4 regions of the Heliomicrobium undosum genome follow, and region 1 is predicted to be linked to each of the others. Evidence: riboswitches for the same ligand, from Rfam matches in the RefSeq annotation. Region 1 holds a riboswitch; each other region holds the start of a gene.
What was found. Region 1 has a riboswitch for cobalamin ahead of GTO91_RS08975 (AIR synthase related protein). Riboswitches for the same ligand answer to the same signal wherever they lie in the genome.
Positions count from the first base shown of each region.

Region 1 (4,196 bases):
GTTGTCCAGTTCCAGCAGGATGTCGCCGGCGTTCACCCGCTGCCCTACTTCGGCGTTGATATGGGCGACCTTGCCCTGACCTTTCGGAACCAGTTTCAATTCTTCTTTCGCCGCCAGTGCGCCGCTGAAGGTCAGCACGTTCGACAGGTCGGCCCGCTCGGCTTTTACGACCGTGACCGCCTGGGTCGTCGCCTCCGGGGCTGCCGGTTCGGGCGTTTTTCCGCAGCCTGTCCCCGCCGCCAGCAGGGTGACGGCGAGCAGGCCGACGCTGATTCGTTTTTTCACCGTAAAAATCCTCCTCCGCCAAATGCAAATGATGCTTTCATTGACAGCCGGTCTCAATCGGCCTAATATTTATCTTAGGTGCTAAAATATTTAGCGACTAAGACGTTATCATCGTAAGGGAGAGGACAAGAACTGTCAAGGGAAGAAGCAGTGAAAGAGCAGCACTTAAATTCCATCAAAGACTTGCTGGAGGTCTTTTTCTACAATGTGAAATGCGCCGCCCAGGATATCGGTCCGGAATACAATCTGGCCGACGGGCAGATCTTTCTATTATATATTTTATGGAAGTCGGGGACATGCAAGGCTACCTTTCTTGCCGATCAGATCGGCATCACCTCCGGCGCCGTCACCGGTATGATGGACAAACTGGCCGGCATGGGCCTGATCACGCGGGAGCGGTCGGAAAAGGACCGGCGTGTCGTTATGGTCACCCTGACCGGTGAGGGATTGAAAACGATCCAAGCGGTCCAGGACGCCCGTTTTGAACGGCTGAAGGGCCAGTTGCGGGAACTCTCCGGCGCAGAACTGGCGCAGGCGGTGGCGGCCTTTGAGAAGATGAACGGTGTGCTGAAGCCTTGTGTGCGGGGAAGCGGCGCGGCAGTGGGTTGATGTGGTTGCAGATGATAGACGCTCCAGACGATGCGGATGTTACAGGTCTTATAGATATTACAGAGGGAAAAGGATTCGTTTTAAAGATGGCTGGGTGAGGGATACTACGGCCGGAACTTTTAAGGTGGTGACCGATATGGGTAAGGGAAGAAAGCTGGACAAGTTGCAAGATACAGCGGAGAAGACACCACAGGATCACAAAACGAACGAAAAGGGCAACCGTCCGTCCACCGGCATCGTACTGGCCGGTCTGGGCGTGCTGGTTGCCCTTTTCGGGAGTTTAACCGCCGGTGGTTTTATGGTTATTGCCGGGCTTGCCGTGCATGGGATTCAGCGTTACTTGGCGCAAAAGGCGGAAGAGGCGGGTGACGGATCGCAAAAGTCGATGAACAAGCGGAAGCAGTGATATTGACAGGATGATTTCTCCCCGAAAGGGAAGATCATCAAAAACTCAATCGGGCTGAGAAACGATGTTGATGTCGCTGTTACATTGGAGGTGACTGCGATGAAAAGCCATCACCTGGAATCCAACCATCTTTTAAGTGTAGTCTAACTTTCTAACCGGAATGTATATCTTTATTAAAATTTAGGACCATAGCTTCTTGTATAGCAGGAAAAAACAATTACTTGTCGAACTAAGTAAAAATTTGCAAGTGAAAACAAGGCTGGTGGTACTGATGTTCGACGTTAAAGAACAGAGTAAACGGTGTGTTTACGAACTGGTTGAAAAGATAAGTTTAACTGAAACGGGTGCGGAAGCGCGACATATTCTTGAAGTTGAGGGTCAAAACTATACCGTTGAAGATTTTTTGGCAGTAATGAGTGCTCTTAATTCGAATGGAAGCGAGAAGATTCAATGAATGACCTTTTCCAGAGTACTGATTTGTCGAGTGAATCGAATCAATTAATCCTTGTCATTGAAGATAAAGGTGCTGAAATTACTCCCCAATTAGTAAAGTCACTAACCGATGACATGATACAAGTCATCGCCAAGTATATTGAAATTGACCGTTCAAAAGTCAAGGTCAATTTGGCTACGGAACAGAGTTTAAAAAAGATTGTCATTTACATTCCAATTCTAAATATTCGTCGTGGAAAATGACTTTCTGACGGCTACCATCGAGATTCATACTAGACATCATAAATAAGCAAATTACGTCAAGAGAACAACGCCCGTAAATAAGTCGATGACAGTGTGTTGGGTATTGCCTTCAATGAGATAATTCTCTTATAATACAAGTAAACTACATCCTTTCGTTCCAGGTGCCCCTCCGGGGGAGAATAGGGAACCGGGTGTGATTCCCGGACGGTCCCGCCACTGTGACGAGGAGCCCTGCGCAGGATGCCACTGGGAAACCGGGAAGGCGCGTGGCGGCGATGAATCGAAGTCAGGAGACCTGCCTGTAACGGTGCGATTCATGAATGATGGCAAAGTTCATGGTTTCTTTGTTGTTGCCTCGGCAACGGTGAAGAGGCTATGGACTTTTTTCTTTTCCCACAGGAAATTGCAGGTCCCAGCAATGGAGGAGGTGAAATACCATGGGTTACGGGGGACGCGATGTGGAAGTGGTCTCTCTTTCCTCTGAACAGTGTTTGGTGGTGGCCTGCGACTCTTGCGGCGCCATCGGAGATAAGGAATTTGACGCCGTTCAGGTTTCTCCTTATATCGTAGGGATTTTCACCACGCGTGTCGCCTTGATGGAGGTCCTGGCAACAGGCGCTGAACCGGTTGCGCTGACAGTGACCGTCGCGAACGAACCCTTTCCCACCGGCGGCGAGGTGATTGCCGGTGTTCGCGATGAACTGGCCACTATCGGAAAGCGTGACCTGCCGATGGTCATCAGCACCGAAAAAAACATTCCCACAGGACAGACCGGCGTCGGGATCACCGTTGTCGGCGCAGTGGAGAAAGAGCGCCTGCGTGTGGGCCGTTCGCGACCCGGTGATTGTGTCTACAGTCTGGGGTGGCCCAAAGTGGGGGACGAGGTGGTGGTCGATGACGGCAAGGCGATCGCCCTGGCCGATCATGTGCGGGCGCTGCTGGCCCACCCCGGTGTCCATGAGGTGATCCCTGTCGGTTCAAAGGGGATCCGGGCGGAAGCGGAAAACCTTGCGGGGGCTGTTCATTGCCGGATCCGTGAGTGGCAGGCCAGCGCCGGCCTTGATCTGGAAAAATCGGCCGGTCCGTCCACCTGCCTCGTCTTTACCTCCGGGCCGGAACCGCCGGAGATCGCCGGCGCGCCCATTCACTATCTTGGCAGGTTGTCGGAAAGCGACGGCTGAAGCGATAAAAAAGCAAAGGAGGTCTGCCTCAATGAGCAACATGCCGATGCAATACAATGAAGCGCGCCCTTCTTGGAAGAGCGTCCGGGGGATCGCGCTGATGGGCGTCCTCATCGCCTTGAGCGCCGTAGGGGCGATGGTTAAAATTCCAAGTCCTGTCGGCACGATCGGCCTCGATTCGGCTCCTGGGTTCTTTGCCGCCCTGGCCCTCGGCGCCACAGGCGGGATGATCGTCATCACCCTGGGTCACCTGCTGACGGCTATGGTCGTCGGCTTTCCGCTCACCCTGCCTGTCCATTTCTTCATCGCTTTGCAGATGGCGATGTGGGCATACGCCTTCCGCTGGATGAATGAACGGTTTGGCTTGACGGCGGCCTTCGTCGCCGGTGTGTTCTTAAACGGCGTCGTCTCATCATTGACGATGCTCCTGTTAGGGGGCTGGGGAGCGGTCATGGCCGTGATGCCCTTTTTGGTAGCCGGTTCCGCCGTCAATGTGGGATTGGCGGCAGCCGCCTATCGAGGAATGAAGGGAATATCCTATAGGTAACCGCTCCTGTTCGAACTGTTTTTTGTATGTAACCGACATAGGCCCAACCTTTGATACCTGTAGCCGCAGTCAGAGCAGACTGCGGTTCTTTCTTTTGCTGCAGCCATTTGCTTGCTTCGCTCGATCGCGCGCTTGTGTTATGATGAAATGAACAATGCGCCCTGGAGAAAGTGAAAATACGCAATAGGAAGGTCGTGCAGTCGAACCATTGAATCCCTTTTATAAGTTGATCCTGACGCCGCTAATCTGGGCGACCAATTTTGTGATGGGGCGGCTGCTTGTCGTTGCCATCCCGGCCTTTGCCCTATCGAGCATCCGCTTCGCCATCGCCGCCCTGATCATGTTGCCGCTGGCCCTCCGCACACACCCCTTTCGGCGGATCTCCCGGCGTTCCTGGGGCTGGATCGGCCTGATGGCGGTGACGGGCGTGTGCCTGTTCAATACGGTGCTGTATCTGGGGCTCCGCTACACC
Region 1 is NZ_WXEY01000007.1:155,641-159,836, forward strand. It holds gene GTO91_RS08950 (efflux RND transporter periplasmic adaptor subunit) at 1-285, opposite strand, end outside; gene GTO91_RS08955 (MarR family transcriptional regulator) at 436-894, shown strand; gene GTO91_RS08960 (hypothetical protein) at 1,031-1,300, shown strand; gene GTO91_RS08965 (hypothetical protein) at 1,497-1,754, shown strand; gene GTO91_RS08970 (cell division topological specificity factor MinE) at 1,751-1,996, shown strand; cobalamin riboswitch at 2,139-2,313, shown strand; gene GTO91_RS08975 (AIR synthase related protein) at 2,434-3,177, shown strand; gene GTO91_RS08980 (ECF transporter S component) at 3,209-3,724, shown strand; gene GTO91_RS08985 (DMT family transporter) at 3,933-4,196, shown strand, end outside.

Region 2 (4,196 bases), on a different contig from region 1:
GTACCAATCGACGCTTCTTTCTGAGTCAGTCGTTTGCGTCCTGCATTCTGCGTATCTGGAGAGTCCAAAATGTAACATATCAAACAATTTACCGTATCATTACATTTTTTCGACGGGCGATGATGGCGATGAACTTAAGCGAAAAACTGCAGATCTTATCGACGGCGGCTAAATACGATGTCTCCTGTTCCTCCAGCGGCAGCAACCGGGGGAGGAAGGCGGGCGCCATCGGCAGCACCGCTTCTTCCGGCATCTGCCACAGCTGGTCTGACGATGGACGCTGCATCTCCCTGCTCAAAGTCCTCTTCTCCAACGTCTGCTGTTATGACTGCTCCTTCTGTGTCAACCGCGTCTCCAACGACGTTCCCCGGGCTTCCTTTACGCCCGACGAATTGGCCGATCTGACGATCAACTTTTACCGCCGCAACTACATCGAAGGGCTCTTCCTCAGTTCCGCCATCGAGAAGGGGCCGGACCACACGATGGAGCAACTGGTGCGGACCGTCCGCAAGTTGCGTAACGAATACCGCTTTAACGGATACATCCACTTAAAGGCCATTCCTGGCGCAGACAGCCGGCTCATTGCCGAGGCCGGTTCCCTCGTCGACCGCATGAGCGTCAACATCGAACTGCCCACCAGTGAAGGCTTGCGACGCCTCGCTCCCCAGAAAAAAAAGGAAAACATCCTTAGGCCGATGGGGCAGATCACCGGCGCCATCACTCAGAACCGGGAGGAGCGACGGCAGTTTCGCCGGACGCCCGCCTTCGTCCCGGCAGGCCAGAGCACCCAACTGATCATCGGGGCGACCCCCGAATCAGACAGGCAGATTTTCACCCTCGCCGAGGGCCTCTACCGCAAGTTCCAACTGAAGCGCGTCTACTACTCGGCCTATGTCCCTGTCAGCGTCGATCCGCGCCTGCCTTCGCTGCCGGCGCCGCCCCTGTTGCGGGAGCACCGGCTCTACCAGGCCGACTGGCTGCTGCGCTTTTACGACTTTCAGGCCGATGAGATTGTCGACGCCGACAACCCAAACCTGGACCTGGAATTGGACCCCAAGACCGGCTGGGCGCTGCGCCACCTCGGCTTTTTCCCCGTCGAGATCAACCGCGCCGACTACCGCACCCTCCTGCGTGTGCCTGGCATCGGCGTCAAGTCGGCCAAGCGCATCCTCGCGGCCCGGCGGGTGGGACGGATCCAGTTTGAGCACCTAGGGCGGATGGGCGTCGTCATGAAGCGGGCGCGCTACTTCGTCACCTGCAACGGCAGGTATTACGGCGAAATCGGGCCGGATGCGGCCAGCCTCCGGCAGCAGTTGGTGATGCCGGAGCGGGGGGCGATTAAAGGAATGGCTGGCGGGGAACAGTTGACGTTATTTGGAGAAGAGATGGGGGCGGGATTGGCGATGCCGGCGCTGGAGACTCCGACTACGCTGATGCTTCCGGCAAGTCCAAAAGTCACTGCCGACACGTCATTATCACCAGGTCTTGCCTACCCGGCGCTGTTTTTGCCCGCTCCCGTTGAGGATCAGTGGTCGATGGTGACGGGGGATTTATAGGGGCCGTCGGATAAGGGGACGGCGGCCTTCGAAAAAGGGGGCGGCCATGAAGGAATTGTCCTCTTCATCGCGAACATACTAACCTGTAAACCGAATATGTCTGGGAACAGGTCACCTGTCCGGAGGACAGGTGTGAAAAGGGAAGCCGGTGCAATACCGGCGCGGTCCCGCCACTGTGAGAGGGAGGCCCCCCGTGCGATGTCACTGGCGCGATGCCGGGAAGACGCGGAGGCGGCTCATGATCTCGAGCCAGGAGACCTGCCTGTTCTGACACTGCCAGTGTACCTACGCGGATAGGGAGGTGGTCTGCTTTGCCGTTCATGCATTGCCGTCTTGGGATGCGTCACGGCCCGAGTGAACCATGACCTTAGCCGAAAGGCTGAGGTTTTTTGCGTTCCAAGGGCGGATAAGGCATTTTTTCTGTTCCTTCCTCATAGGAAAGGAATGACAACTGAATCATGCGAACAGGTCGCCGCCCGAAGGGCAGGCGTGAAAAGGGAAGTCCGGTGCAATGCCGGCGCGGTCCCGCCACTGTAAGGGTGTGATGAGGCTCTTCCATGTCACTGGCAGCATGCTGCCGGGAAGACAGAGCCCCAGATGACCCCGAGCCAGGAGACCTGCCTGTTCGTGATCACCGGTCGAACCTACGGAGGATAGGGAGGTGATGAAGGCGAAAGGCGCATTCGCAGGCGCTTGGCGTGCTGTTCATCATTCTGCCCCCAGTCGATCGGCTGGGGGTTTTTGCATGTCCGATTCATTCCATTTGTCGACTAGGCGATTTCGATCTAACTGCGCAATTCTCGCGCAACCGCCAGCGACACACAAAAGGAGGACACACCATGTTATACCCTGGCGTCACTACCGGGATTGGAAGTCTGCCTCATGGTGATGTAGAAAGCGCCATGGCGGTCATCCGCCACTTTTGCCCGGAGCTGCCCCATTGGCCCCAACTGCATCTAAAGTATGCCGGCGACAGTCTACTGGCTGCCGCGCTATCGCCTTTGCAACGGGTAGAGCTGATCACAGGAAAAACCAACGGCTATCCGGTGATCGACACAAGAGCCGATAGCTTCCCCGATGCCTTGTCCGCTTTCTATGAGGCTTACGAGAACGAGGCGGCCTGTTGGATCCACCTCCATGAAGAGTCTCCCTTTCATATCGATCAAGATAGTTACCTGGCCTTCAAATCGACGATCACCGATGCGCCTCGCCAGTGGCCTGACGTGGCCGCCCTCCAAGGTGAGATCCTCGGCCCGCTCACGCTGGCTTTGAATGTCGTCGATGGCAAAGGGCGCGCCGTGATGCATGAGCGTCTCTTATGGGATGTTCTCTGCAAGAACTGCGCCATGAACGCCGCCTGGCAGGTCAAGGACCTGCGCAGAACGGGGCATCCCGTGCTGTTGATGATCGATGAGCCGGCGATGATCGGATTTGACGATTGTGATCAGGATTCGTTAACGGCGCATGACCTGCAAAGAGGCATGGAGGAAATCATCGTGGCCATCAAACGCATGGGCGGCCTGGCCGGCATCCATGTCTGCGGGCCTGCCGATGGATCCATCCTCTTCGCCAGCGGCGCTGATGTGGTGGGATTTGACGCCTATCGCTCCATCGATACCCTTACCCGTCATATCCCGGAACTGATCGCCTTTCTCGAACGGGGCGGCTGGCTGGCCTGGGGGATCGTGCCGGTCACCGGCGCCTTTGCCCATGAAACCGCCCTTTCCCTGACGCAGCGGCTCCACCAGCAGATCGATGAGTTGACGCGCTTGGGCGTTCCGGAGGCGTTGCTCCTGCGGCAGACGGCGCTCACCCCGGCTTGCGGCGCAGGAAGTCTATCCGAGGAAGAGGCGGAAGCGGTGTACGGTCGGCTGCGCGAGGTGTCGACGCTCTGGGGTTGGTATTAATGATACCGGTGACGCCGGCGCCGGGAAGCTGGCGTGCCCTCCTCCCTGGACTGCGCGGTCGCCTCGAAAAAGAGTGCATCCTCATCGCCGCCGATACATCCTGGCGCTGTGTCAGTTCAGGCATCCTCGGCGGGGGGATCAACGAAAAACGGTTTTTTGTCAACCGGCAGGTGCACAAAGATTATGATGACCGCCAGCCGCAACGCGAGATGATCGCTTTTCTCACGGGCGCTTTCCCCGATTGCCCCATCGACCAAACGACTGCGTTGATGACAGCCGCCTGGGTCTCCCAGGCGGCTTGGATGCAGAACCGCTGCGGCGACATCGGCCTCTCCGTGGTGGTGACAGCCGGTGTGAGCAACGCCTGCGCCGCCGGTGTCACCCCCTGCTGGGAAGGGACGCCAGGAACCGGGACGATCAACATCATGGCTTTTCTGGATCATCACCTCACAGACGGGGCGCTGATCAACGCCGTGCAGACCATCACAGAAGCCAAAAGCCGGGTACTACGGGAATTGCGTATCTGTTGCGCCCAGACAGGCGACTGGGCGACCGGGACAGGGACCGACGCTGTGGTGGTGGCCGCCCGGCCTGGCGGTGAGCCGCTGGAGTATGCCGGGCCGACGACACGGCTTGGCGCCTTGCTAGCCGTCACCGCCGGCGCAGCCGTGCGGCAGGCTGTTCAAGCCTACTTGAGCGCAACAGGCCGCCGCGAGCCGAAAGCGAAGGAAGC
Region 2 is NZ_WXEY01000022.1:31,678-35,873, forward strand. It holds gene GTO91_RS14720 (putative DNA modification/repair radical SAM protein) at 129-1,556, shown strand; cobalamin riboswitch at 1,648-1,836, shown strand; cobalamin riboswitch at 2,006-2,195, shown strand; gene GTO91_RS14725 (uroporphyrinogen decarboxylase/cobalamine-independent methonine synthase family protein) at 2,396-3,463, shown strand; gene GTO91_RS14730 (adenosylcobinamide amidohydrolase) at 3,463-4,196, shown strand, end outside.
Region 2: linked by a shared signal. The riboswitch ahead of GTO91_RS14725 (uroporphyrinogen decarboxylase/cobalamine-independent methonine synthase family protein) and the one ahead of GTO91_RS08975 (AIR synthase related protein) in region 1 are both predicted to bind cobalamin.

Region 3 (4,196 bases), on a different contig from region 1:
TCATGGGGGGTTCCTCCTTCGTTATGTTCGGCTTGGGTTTGCTAACATCGCCTATTGAAGTGTCGCTGCTAAAAGTTAGTCGCAACGTTGCATTTGCGGTAAGTCGGGGTGTATTGGCTCCGCTCGCTAAGGGCTCCGCGGCTGTTCGCTGGGTTGCTGCGCGGGCGCGCCAAACCTCTAGGGCTTTTCTGCATGTCCATGGCGCGCTTTTCCGCTCCGCAACCTGCGCTCATCACGCCGCTCCGCCCAAACCGCTCGCTGCGCCAATACACCCAGGACTTACCTATTCGTGAAATGGCAATAGCACTCAGGCAAATCGCTTTTTTTCAGTCGACTTTTTTATCAGTCAGCCTTTTTCAGATACCCTCATTTTTTGTTCGCATCCTTTATGTGCCTAGCAGTACTCAATCGGAGCACCGAAGTACTCCGCCAGCACTCGGCGGGAACAGCCATCACCGCAAGCGTGACAGCCACTCTCTTGCTTCGGAGCCTTTCCGTCTTCAATGCCTTCCTCCGAGATAGGAGCGTCCACCGCGTCAACACTGCCGGTGGACGTCAGGGCATCCGGATCTAGCGCCAGCTTCCGCTCCGTCACCCGGTCCCGCAACCCTCGCGCTCGGGAAAGGGCGGCGTCGCGTTCGACGGCGGCGGGGATCCCCTTTGCTACGTCGGCGGCATGGGCGGCGATGCGGGCGGCGATGACGCCGGTGCGGACGTCTTCGACGGTGGGGAAGCGGACGTGTTCTGCCGGTGTGACATAGCAGATCAAGTCGGCGCCGGCGGAGGCGGCCAAGGCGGCGCCGATGGCGCAGGTGATGTGGTCGTATCCGGGGGCGGCGTCGGTGGCCAGGGGGCCGAAGATGAAGTAAGGCGCTCCCTCGCAGATTTGTTTCTGCAACTGCACCGTCGCGCGGCAGTGATGGAGGGGCGCATGGCCGGGGCCTTTGACCATCACCTGCACACCGGCGTCACGGGCCGCCCGGACCTGCTCGCCTAGGATTACCATCTCCTGCACCTGCGCCCGGTCGAGGGAATCGTGCCCTGAGCCGGGTCTCAGCCCGTCAGCCAGGCTGAGGGTCACGTCATAGCGCCGGCAGATGTCCAGCACCCGGTCGAAGTGGCGGTAGAAGGGATTTTCCTGTTCGTGGTAAAGCATCCAACCGGCCAAAGAAGCGCCGGCCCAACTGACCATGTGGGTCAGGCGCCCCTGCCGCCGCGCCAGGTCCAGCGCCTTCAAGGTCATGGCCGAGTGCAAGCCGAAGAAGTCGACGCCGTCGGCGGCGTGACGCTCCATCGCTTCGAACATTTCATCTACGGTCGTCGCCAGGATGCCGCCTCCCTTTCCGCCGCGCCGGCAAGCGAACACCTCGTACTGGGGCAGCGTCCCGACAGGTTTCGTCGAGGTGGACAGCACGTGCCGACGGAAGAGGGCCAAATAATCGCTCAGATGGGCATCCGGTTCCCGCACCCGGTCGGCGCCGGCCCCGATGGACAGGTCGAGCACCGCGTCGGCCCCTGCTGCCAGCACGACCTCCAATTTCTTGCGCTCTTCCGACTCCGACCCGCCGTCGAGGGGGAGCCCGATGGACGCGCTGACCTTGGTGCGCAATCCCTTGCCAAAGGCGACGGCCTGCCGTCCCTCGGCCCGCCTGCGGTTGAAGGGCAAGACGATGGTCCCCTCCGCCAGCCCGCGGCGGATCACCTCGGCCTCCACCTGCTCCCGCTCGGCCGCTTCGGCCATGGCCGGTGTGATCAGGCCCCGCAGGGCCGCTTCACGCTGGGTAAGTTCCACTCCGTTCAGCCTCCTTTTTTCTTCGCCGTCACCGGCTGCCCGGCAAGAAAAAAAGTCCCCGGATCCATAGACGGATCCGGGGACTTTGCCATCATCCCACGAAGAGTCTCCTTTGCCGGGAAAGAGACCCTTGACCGTTCACAGGCAGGTCTTCTGGCTCGGGTTCCTCACCGGCTGCGCCTTCCCTCTCGCGAAGTGGCATCTTGCAGCAGGCTCCCCCATACAGCGGCGGGACCGCCCGGGATTCTCACCCGGTTCCCTATTCTCCCTCACGGGCACCTGTGAACGTGACTATGTAATTGAGTGGTTGCGCTTATTATCTTAATCGCGAAATGGCGGCCTGTAAAGATAGTTGTTGCAAAAGAATATCAACGGGACCTGACGGGGCTAAAAACACTTCGTCATAGGGCGTAATAGCCCAAAGCGCAGGCTAGTAACCCGATGACGGCGCTGCCGCCGACATAGAGGCCGCAACGGAACCATTCACCGTCCTCGATCATCCGGAAGGCCTCCAATGTGAAGGTGGAAAAGGTGGTGAAAGCGCCCAGAAAGCCGATCTGAAAGACGTATTTTTCGACCCAAGCCGAGCCGGGGCTATGCGCCGCGTGGGCCGCCGACAGTCCGAGCAAAAAGGCCCCAGCGATGTTGATGAAGAAGGTGGACGGCGGATAGGCCAGCGAAGACCGTCTAGATACGGCCACCCCGACGCCGTAACGCGCCAGCGCCCCGAGCGCGCCGCCGGCGCCGATCGAAAGGAACGCCCAAATCGTCATCGCTCCACCTCCAGCGCAGCCGCCCCCTTCACCTTGACGGCGCGCGCGATGCGCACGCCGAGCGCGGTGACGCTCAATCCCAAAGTGAGGCTGGACAGCAAGTAGACGGCTGCCAGAAGCGCTTGCCCCGCCTCCAGCAAGCGAAGGCTCTCCAAAGCGAAGGTGGAAAAAGTCGTAAAAGCGCCAAGGAACCCCGTTGAAAAACCGATTCGCATCGCCGGATTGACCTTCACCCGCTCCAGGGCCAGGGTCAAAAAAAAGGCGAGCGCGAAAGCGCCCAACAGGTTGATCGTCAAAGTGCCCCAGGGGAAACCGGTCTGTTCGGTCAAGGGCGTCAGCCAGGTTCCCATCAAAAAGCGGGCCATCGCGCCCAGAAAACCGCCCACAGCCACCGCCAAACTGTTCATCTCAGGTCCCTGCCCAATACAGCGATGGCTTCCACCGTCGCGACGTTTTCCACCGCGGCAGCGGCTTCATCGGCCGGTTCTTCCTCTTGCGGCAACATGAAGCGACGCCCTTGCATCGTTCCTGCCCCTGCCGGTTCAAATGCCCTGTCGCTGCCTGCGCCCCTGGCCGTTTCCTCCACCTCCACAATGGAGACGCCTCCATTAGACAGGTCTTTTTTTCGCACCCGGCAACCGCGTTGAAACCGGAGATACCACAGGAGGATCCGCAAAAAGCCCTGGTGGGAGATCACGACGATAGGACCCCGCTCTGACGCGAGTTCCAGCAGCTGCGCCCAGGCAGTCCGGGCGCGCCGGAAAGCCTGGTACAACGTCTCCTCTCCCTCTGTAAAGGGCCAGGCGTGACGCCAGACGGTCATGGCGATGAGCAGCCAGAAAGGAATCTCACGTCGAGCGCCCCGCCCCGGGAATTTGGCCAGGACGATCTCGCCCAGGCTTTCCAGGGTGACGACCTCAGCGCCCCAGGACTTTGCCAGGATGGCCGCCGTCTCCTGGGCGCGCTGAAAATGACTCGCCACCAATACCGGGACCGGCTTCAGCCGGCGAGCCACCGCCTCGACCTGATGAATCCCTGTCGCGTTGAGCCGCACCGTCGACGGGGAACCGGCCATCATGGCATTAAAGGTATCGATGGTGAAGCGCGCCCCGAGCGGTATGATGTTTTCGTCCGTTTGCCCGTGACGGACGAAGATAATCTGCATGTTGACCGACTCCATTTTGTCATCCGCAAACCCAGGCCCTTTTTTAAAGCCGATGAAGAGACTCCGTCATCGCTTTTTCACAAGGGTTCGGAAATATCTTTAAGTGTAGTATGGGGGGAGAGGAACGTCAAGACTCCTTCTTCCCATTCATTTCCAGAAAGCAGGAGCACCTGCCTATCGTGTCGAAAAAGAGAACGATAAAGGTTCATGAAAGGTTCATGAAAAAAGACGAATGTCCTTTAATGGACACTCACCGATATGGAGTGACTCGCATGTTGCAACAGGCCCGGACATTGCTGAAGCGGCATTTCGGATATGACGCCTTCCGGCCCGGCCAGGAAAAGATCATCGAGAGCCTGCTCGCCGGTCGTGACACGGTGGGCATCATGCCGACAGGCGGCGGCAAGTCGATCTGTTACCAGATCCCGGCGCTGCTGTTGCCGGGCCTGACCGTCGTCATTTCTCC
Region 3 is NZ_WXEY01000003.1:158,466-162,661, reverse strand. It holds gene bzaB (B12 lower ligand biosynthesis ThiC-like protein BzaB) at 1-4, opposite strand, end outside; gene thiC (phosphomethylpyrimidine synthase ThiC) at 395-1,792, opposite strand; cobalamin riboswitch at 1,919-2,090, opposite strand; gene GTO91_RS04540 (fluoride efflux transporter FluC) at 2,194-2,565, opposite strand; gene crcB (fluoride efflux transporter CrcB) at 2,562-2,972, opposite strand; gene GTO91_RS04530 (histidine phosphatase family protein) at 2,969-3,730, opposite strand; gene recQ (DNA helicase RecQ) at 4,003-4,196, shown strand, end outside.
Region 3: linked by a shared signal. The riboswitch ahead of thiC (phosphomethylpyrimidine synthase ThiC) and the one ahead of GTO91_RS08975 (AIR synthase related protein) in region 1 are both predicted to bind cobalamin.

Region 4 (4,196 bases), on a different contig from region 1:
TGCTTTCGCGCATTGGCTTCGATTAGATCGCAGCCAGCCTGGCCGCGTTCCACGGCGAAGACTCGTCCGCCCCTTGACAAGAGGGCCGCTTCCACGCTGATCGAACCGGTGCCTGCGCCAATGTCCCAGACGATGTCCCCCGGACCGACCTGCGCCCGGACCAGGGTGAGCGCCCGGATATCCGACTTGGTCATGGGGACCTGGCCGCGGATGAAGGCATCATCCGGCAAGCCGACATTTGTCATTAAAAGTGGACCCTTCGCCGGCTGGACGCCCAGAATCGTCTCTGTCTGGCTGTTCGATCCGGCATTCTCTTTGCCGTGCGATTCGACGTCAAAGCCCCCCTCGACGATCAACAGGGACGGCTGATACGCTCCTGTTTTCACAAGTGCAAATGTATGTACAGTGCCAGCCTCGACCGACTCATCGTCATAACCAAGGTTGCGCGTCACATAGGCGCGCCGTTCCCCCTCCCCCTGTGCATCCAGGTAGGCGGCCACCGCTTCCGGCGTGTGGTCGGGATCGGTCAGGAAGGCTACCCACCCCGGATGCCGGAGAGCTTCGAGGGCATCCTCCATAGGACGGCCATGCATGCTCTTCCAGGCAGCCTCCTGCCAAGGGAGCTTGAGGCGGGCAAAGGCCATCTGCAGGGAACTCAAACCGGGGATGACCTTGATCGGTTCGTCGCCGAGAGAACGGATCAGACGGGGCAACAGGCTGTAATAGCCGGGGTCTCCGGAGACGAGAACGGCAAGACGCCGCGATAGCCGTTCGGAGGCGATATAGTCGATAAGGTTATCGAGACGACGGTCGATGATCCGTCCCGGCTTGTTGTAACCGGCGAAGAGCGCCAGCGCGCGAGGCCCCCCGACGAGAACATCGGCCTCCTCCACCGCCCGCAGCGCCGCTGGTGTCAAATATTCTTCTGTGCCGGGACCGATGCCGATGACAGTGACCGGAAATCCCGGTCGAATCCCGGAAGCGTTGCATGGCGACTCCACCCTAGCGGTTCTCCCTTCAAATCTGTGAATATGACCGAAACAGTTCCGCGAAAACGTTGGGCTGCTTTTTCGGCGGCCACCTCGGCCAGGTGGTCGAACAAGTCAAGACGGCCAGCTCGATGCAGCAGTTCCACCGCCGCTTCCGCTGTGTTGGCCTCCAGCACCGCTTGGACGAGTTCCAAGGGCAAGCCGCAGACGGCTGCGTGGGCGGCGATGATCTCCCTGCGCCCGTCGGCAACCTTGCTGTGGGTGTGGAAGATGCCGCCGGCGACTTTGACCAGCTTCCCCACATGGCCCCAGAGCAGGATCTCCTGGACACCTTTTTTGGCGCAGGCGTCGAGCATATGGCCGATGAAGTTGCTCGTCAGCACGATGGCGTCAGCGGGCGCTCCCCGCTGCTCCAACCCTCGCCGGCCCATGTGACCTGGTGTCAGCAGGAGGGTCCGGTGTCCGGCAGCCAGCGCGATATCGATCTGCGGCTCAAGGCTATGTTTGAACGCCTCTTCTGACATGGGATTGACGATGCCTGTTGTTCCAAGAATGGAGATGCCGCCGACGACGCCCAGGTGAGGGTTCAATGTCGAAGGTCCGACCCGCTCTCCTTCCGGCGCCCAGACGGTGAGGCGAACCCCCTTGCCGGGCGGCAGCGCTTCCTTGACGGCGGCTGTGATCATGGCGCGGGGCGTCGGATTGATGGCCGCTTCCCCCACCGGCACGGCCAAGCCAGGCTTGGTCACCCGGCCGACGCCCAGCCCCCCGTCGATGTGGATCCCTTCCGGCGCAGGCAGGGCAGTGACGCGGATCGCCATGCCGTGGGTCGCATCGGGGTCATCGCCCCCATCCTTGATTACCTGGTAGGTAACTCCCCCGTTTCCATTGACAGAGGGCTCGTGCTCATCGATGCGTTCCGCCTTGACGATCAGCCGTCCGTCATAGGGCAGCGGGATATCCACCGGCAGTGATTCTTGCAACGTTGAAGCAGCGGGAATCTCTGTTGCTTCGTTTGGTGTCTCGGCGAGTGTTCCAAGTGTTCCATAGAGGAAACCTGTCGCCGCCTTGGCCGCAGCGGCGGCGCAGGATCCCGTCGTATAGCCTTTTCGCAGTTGTTCCCACTCTCCCCGCACATAAAAAATCCCACCCCCTCAGCAAGGTGTGGGATTTGACACAAATGCAAACCTGGGGAATCAAAAGACCATTCCCCGGTCCGGTCACCTCCCCCGTAGCGCGCGGGTTCTCGCGGTGGGGGCAGTCAGGTCTCCTGGCTCAGGCTCATCGGAACGCTTCGCCTTCCCGGTTCCCCGGTGGCCTTAGAAGCGCCCTCCCCGTCACAGTGGCGGCACCGCGTCGGATTCGCACCGACTTCCCTGCGTCATACGTGACGCCTGCCCCGAATATGCGTAATGTGATACATAAAATTATTCGCCGTCTTTTGAATCATTCCTGCAAATCCAAAGAACTTTTCTGTCGTCACTGCGGATCAGGGACAGTTTTTCGACATCACTTCGCCGAGATCGCCGCAGGCGGCGGTTTTCCGCCTCGAGGCGTGCGATCGCATCCCGCCGTTCACTGTCCACCGTCTCCAGCAATGCCATCAACACACGGCGACTGAGTCTCAACTGATTCAGCCGTGAGCGCAGGTAATCCACTTCGTCCTTCAGCGCTTCCAGCGATTCGCGATTTCCTTCTCCCATGGGTCCCGCCCTCCTGCCTGTGTCTTATCACCATTTTATGTCAAAGGCAGGCGAACTATCCCACAAGAGAGACGTCGATCGATCGTAAAGATAGACTTGGCTCAACCGCCGAAACGATATCGCTTGGCGATCCGTTCGACGGCCTTTTCCAATCGCGCTTCAGGGACAACCAGGGCGATGCGCACATACCCCTCGCCGCGCTCCCCAAAGGCGTTGCCTGGGACGACGAGCACACCCGTTTCACGCAAGAGTTCCTCGGCAAAGGCGAAGGAGGAGGCAAACCCTTCGGGCACAGGCGCCCAGACGAACATGGAGGCCTTCGGCTTATCCATCTGCCAGCCGATGCGGGCCAAGCCGTCGACGAGAACATCGCGCCGGCGCTGGTAGGCCCCGGCGTTTTCCTCGACGATCGCCTGGGGTCCCCGCAAGGCCGCCACGGCCGCCCATTGGACCGCCTTGAAGACGCCATAGTCAATATTGGACTTCAGATTGGCCAAAACGGCCAGAACCTCCCGGTTGCCGACCGCCATACCCAGACGACACCCAGCCAGGTTATAGGACTTGGATACAGAATGGAACTCGATACCCACCTCTTTGGCGCCAGGCGCCTGCAGGAAGCTGACTGGTCGGTAGCCATCATAGGCCAATTCCGAATAGGCGATGTCGTGGAGCACAATGATGTTGTTGCGGCGGGCGAAATTGACAACACGGGTAAAAAAGTCTAGCTCCGCCGTCGCTGCGACGGGGTTGCTCGGGTAATTCAGGATCATCAGTTTGGCCCGGCGGAGGATGTCTTCCGGAACGGCGTCCAGATCGGGCAGATAGTCACGCTCCCGTTCCAACGGAAGCGGATAGGGGACACCTTCGGCGAGAAGGACGCCCGCCGTATAGATCGGGTATCCCGGATCAGGGACAAGGGCGATATCACCGGGATCGAGCAGCGCGAGACCAAGATGGCCGAGGCCGTCCTGGGAGCCCATCAGGGAGAGGACCTCTGTCTTCGGATCGAGGTTGACGCTGAACCGTTCCCGGTACCAATCGGCGACGGCGCTTTTGAACTCGATCAGCCCGTCCGTTAAAGCATAGCCGTAGGCGTCGTCTCGGGCCAGCGCATCCATGAGCGCTTGCCGGACATGGGGAGCCGGGGGGCGATCAGGGCTGCCGATACCGAGGTTGATGACATCAACGCCGCCTGACTCTACCTCTTGCCGGAGCGCATCCATGCGCGAAAACATGGCAGATGATAGGCTAGCCATCCGGCGAGCCGGTTTCCATTCAAACATGCTATGTATCTCCCCCGTATTCACATATTGCCAACTCTCATTCTAGTCCTATCACGGGGGATGTTTCAAGGTTTCCTTACTTTCTCCCTCAGTCCATTTCCTTTTCTATCGACGACTCGTATTCGCTTCCGTCGGTGCATTCATTGCAGGGAAGACAATCCCCGACACGATCGGCATACAAGCAAGTTTCACAATGGAGGTCTCGACGCTCCATGCGGCCT
Region 4 is NZ_WXEY01000002.1:27,308-31,503, reverse strand. It holds gene cbiE (precorrin-6y C5,15-methyltransferase (decarboxylating) subunit CbiE) at 1-1,001, opposite strand, end outside; gene cbiD (cobalt-precorrin-5B (C(1))-methyltransferase CbiD) at 914-2,125, opposite strand; cobalamin riboswitch at 2,232-2,403, opposite strand; gene GTO91_RS02160 (hypothetical protein) at 2,417-2,692, opposite strand; gene GTO91_RS02155 (LL-diaminopimelate aminotransferase) at 2,794-3,975, opposite strand.
Region 4: linked by a shared signal. The riboswitch ahead of cbiD (cobalt-precorrin-5B (C(1))-methyltransferase CbiD) and the one ahead of GTO91_RS08975 (AIR synthase related protein) in region 1 are both predicted to bind cobalamin.